DNA from 2 places in the Lactiplantibacillus argentoratensis genome. Region 2 is predicted to be linked to the other one. Evidence: predicted binding sites of a transcription regulator. Region 2 holds the regulator's gene; the other holds the start of a gene.
What was found. Region 2 encodes CtsR, which represses protease genes until heat stress. Its sites were predicted from a motif close to TTGGTCAAAAAAGGTCAAANA; they were not measured.
Positions count from the first base shown of each region.

Region 1: V7R88_RS04805 (ATP-dependent Clp protease ATP-binding subunit) is a predicted target of CtsR. The motif match lies at 1,265-1,285, and genes of this name have one in related genera.

Region 1 covers NZ_CP147647.1:1,035,449-1,037,633, forward strand. Annotated here, with positions in the region: gene V7R88_RS04805 (ATP-dependent Clp protease ATP-binding subunit) at 1-1,192, opposite strand, end outside; gene V7R88_RS04810 (hypothetical protein) at 1,675-1,872, shown strand; gene V7R88_RS04815 (phosphocarrier protein HPr) at 2,022-2,185, shown strand, end outside.
Region 2 covers NZ_CP147647.1:839,924-842,108, reverse strand. Annotated here, with positions in the region: gene V7R88_RS03885 (ATP-dependent Clp protease ATP-binding subunit) at 1-831, opposite strand, end outside; gene V7R88_RS03880 (CtsR family transcriptional regulator) at 850-1,317, opposite strand; tRNA gene V7R88_RS03875 (tRNA-Pro) at 1,807-1,880, opposite strand; tRNA gene V7R88_RS03870 (tRNA-Pro) at 1,931-2,004, opposite strand; tRNA gene V7R88_RS03865 (tRNA-Arg) at 2,012-2,085, opposite strand; tRNA gene V7R88_RS03860 (tRNA-Leu) at 2,096-2,181, opposite strand.

The DNA of each region.
Region 1 (2,185 bases), 200 kb from region 2:
TTTCATCGGGCTTAGCTTTTTCTAACTTAGCAACTTGATCGCGATAGTAGGCGGCTTTTTCGTAGTCTTCCTTCTTCAAGGCGTCCTGTTTCTGCTTTTCTGCCTCGTCGATCTTTTCTTGAATCGTCTTTGGATCGACCGTCTTCAACGTCAAGTTCTTACGTGAACCAGCTTCATCGAGTAAATCGATGGCCTTATCAGGTAAGAAACGATCTTGAATGTAACGATTTGACAACTTGACGGCTGCCACAATGGCATCTTGATCGTATTTAACGTGATGATAGTCTTCGTACTTCTTCTGAATGCCTTCGAGAATCTTGATAGATTCTTCCACGCTCGGTTCGTTGACCGTGACCGGTTGGAACCGGCGGGCGAGGGCGGCATCCTTTTCGATGTCGCGGTATTCGTTTAATGTCGTGGCCCCAACTAGTTGGAAATCACCACGGGCAAGGGCGGGTTTCAGAACGTTCCCAGCATCCATACCACCTTCAGCATTACCGGCACCCATGATTTCATGGATTTCGTCAATGAAGAGGATGATATTCGGATTGCTTTGAACTTCCTTCATTAATTGTTGCATTCGTTGTTCAAATTGACCTCGAATACCGGTACCTTGAACAAGGGAAGCCACGTCCAAACGAATAATTTCTTTATCTAACAGTTTTTGTGGAACTTGACCAGAAACGATTTTCTGTGCTAGTCCTTCCACGACCGCCGTTTTACCAACCCCAGCTTCACCAATTAAAACGGGGTTATTCTTGGTCCGGCGATTCAAAATCTCGATAACCCGATTAATTTCGGTATCGCGACCAATCACTGGATCGATTTTGCCCTGTTTAGCTTGCGCTGTTAAGTTGAAGCCGTATTGGCCAAGGAGGCCACCGCCGTTGTTATTGCCACGACGATTGCCGCCATTAGGACCAGCTGGCTGGGTCGGTGGGGTCTGTTGTTGCCGGTAAGCGTTATTAGGATCAACGCCACCCTGCATTGCACGGAAAATGTCGTCAAGACCACCAAAACCGAATGGATCTTGTGCCATATCAGCACCTCCAACTCCGTTATTTGGTTGCTGTTCCTGATTCTTTAGCAGTTGATAGCAATTTTGACAAAGGTTGATTTGTCGCCGCTGACCGTTGACGCTCGTATATAAATGGATCGTCGCTTCGTTCTTATGGCAATTGTCACAAAGCATTATGCTGTCACACACCTTTCGCATCAGAAATATAACTAAATCGATTAGGATCATAGTTAAAGGTTCATCGGCTCTTTGACCTTTGTTGACCTTTGACTATTAGTATAGCGAATTTACGGACTGTTGCAAGTGAAAAGCCTCAGGGTCAAAACTGGACGTGCGGCCGGGATAATTCGCAATGGCTGATTGATTCAATTATTTCTGAATAGTCTGGATAGTCGCAACTCATAGCTTGTCATGTAACCGGATTCGTTGTATATTAATTATCTGGTTAGGATAAGTGATGATGTAACTGTCTGTCTATATTATAGTACAAAGCGGTTTTTTTGCATGTATCGAGCCTGACCAGTTTTGATGTTTGCAGCGCATCGTTTTTCATTGGTGACCGTCAACAGCCAGTGAGCGGCGGAGAACTTTGTTCGTAAATATCAAAATAATGATGCAGTAATGTGTCAACCTAACTTTGAGGAGGCGGTAATTGTTTGGCAACGGATTATACCCAGTTAATGGAAGCGTTGCGTCATGGCGAACGCGACAGTTTTACCGTAACGCCGGATGAATTTATGGCTTTTCACGACGCCTATATGAAGTATGAGTATCGTAAACGAGTCATTGGTACGGCGGACTTAGATGGCCGCATTGTTTACCATTTCGAGAAGGATGGTAAGACAACCAATTAATAGGCCTAGCTTGAATGAAAGGGCTTGTATTTTAATTGGATAATTGCTATCATCATTATTAAGGGCTCTTGAGTATACGTGTTGGCGGCAACTCGAATTGACTCGGAACCAATTTTAAATTTATTTATCTTGAAGGAGATCGAATAGTTATGGAAAAGAAAGAATTTCACGTTATCGCAGACACTGGTATCCACGCACGTCCCGCAACTTTATTGGTACAATCAGCAAGTAAGTTCAACTCAGAAATTACGTTGCAATACCAAGACAAGTCCGTTAACTTAAAGTCCATCATGGGTGTTATGTCACTCGGTGT
Region 2 (2,185 bases):
GATTTCATCGATCACTTTTTTCAAGCGATCTTCGAATTCACCACGATACTTGGTGCCAGCGACTAATGAGCCCATATCAAGCATCATCAAACGCTTGTCAGCCATATCAGTTGGTACATCACCAGCCACGATCTTTTGGGCCAGACCTTCAGCAATTGCTGTCTTACCAACCCCTGGTTCACCAATCAAGACCGGATTGTTCTTCGTCCGCCGTGATAGGATCTGAATGACGCGTTTAACTTCCTTGGAACGCCCGACAACTGGATCCATTTCCTGTTCACTAGCGAGTTGCGTCAAATCGCGCGCCAAAGAATCCAAAGTTGGGGTGCCTTCGGTCTTCTTACCACCGCGGTTAGCCGCATTACCCTTGCGCTTACTCATAGCGTCACTGACACCTAGCTTGCGAAGTACGACTTTCCGGGTCTGACCAAGGTCTAAGTTTAAGTTCATTAAAATTCGCGAGGAAAGGATACTTTCATCAGAGAGCATCGCTAACAACAAATGTTCCGTTCCAATCTTGTTGGCACCGAGCCGTTTTGCTTCATCACCAGCAACGGACAAAATTTCTTTGGCCTTTGGTGAATATGGCAAGTAGGTATCCTTGCCAACATTGCTCAACGTCCCATAGCCAGTGAACCGTTCGATTTCTTCACGAATGTCATCTTCACTAACGGCATATTGTTGTAGCACCTTATTAGCAATCCCATTTTTTTCGATGGCTAAGGCTAATAGCAAATGCTCCGTACCAACTGCCTGATGCTTGAAATATTTGGCCTGTTCCTGTGCCAGTACCAGCACACTTTTGGCACTAGGTGTAAATAAGTTATCCATTGCGATTCCTCGCTTTCTTTAGCTTTCGTAACGCAAGTGGTTCAAGATCCCGATAATTATCCGGGCCCGCAGACTGTTTTCTAAGTCCCGGTCCGTCAATCCTAACGTCTCGTGATCGATCGCCACTAAAATCAATTGCGCTTCCCGACGATTTAAGACGTCGTCCTCGTATAAACTCTGGACGACCGCATAGGCATCTCGTTGTGTGATTGAATCACCGATCACTTGTATGAGGGCGTCCAACACATCAGCATCATCGACCAAATTAACCTTTTCAATGCGAATATAACCCCCACCGCCACGCTTACTTTCAACTAAGTAACCATTTTGGATCGTAAACCGGGTCTTAATCACATAATTAATCTGTGAGGGTACCACGTTGAAAAGGTCGGCAATTTCTGACCGTCGAATTTCAACATGCTCCGAGTCCGCCAAAATACTTTTTAAATACTTCTCAATAATATCCGAGATATTTTGACTTTGCATGTGCTTCACCCTTTTCATTATCTTTGACTAATATTGACTATTATTATACGAGGATAATGGAAAAAAGCAAAGAATTTCACCCAAACCGCGGACTAGCATGTGCTTAACGGTTGTTACAGCATAGCACGCCGAACGATTGCTTTCAATTGATTCAACCACTTAATACCCTAGAATGATTAAATTATTAGGTCTCCATATTCATTGAACTACCTATTTAAAATATGTCAAGTTGAGTCACTCCTCATTGCAGGCGATGGGCACTGGTATCACAACGATGAACAGCAGTTCCGAGACTAATTTCTCCGAGCTCATGACTAACAGTGGCTGTTGCCTTGTCGGGATTATGAGTCACAACCACCGTATTCTTCACATGGCTGACTTAGTGAGTAACGTCGCAAAAGTGTCCCCTGACCGTTGAAACACCCCTGCTTACAAAAAAGGCCATAAAAAAATCCAGTCAAATGACTGGATTAGTTGGTTTAACCGTAATCGGGAAAACAGGATTTGAACCTGCGACCCCTACGTCCCGAACGTAGTGCTCTACCAAGCTGAGCTACTTCCCGAGAAAATTAAATAAAAAGCCTTAGCACTTAACTAAGACTGTGTTAAACGATCGGGAAAACAGGATTCGAACCTGCGACCCCCTGGTCCCAAACCAGGTGCTCTACCAAGCTGAGCTATTTCCCGATACTAATGCACCCAGTAGGAGTCGAACCTACAACCTTCTGATTCGTAGTCAGACACTCTATCCAATTGCGCTATGGGTGCTTATTTAAAATGCCGAGGACCGGGATCGAACCGGTACGGTTATCACTAACCGCAGGATTTTAAGTCCTGTGCGTCTGCCAATTCCGCCACCCCGGCAAAT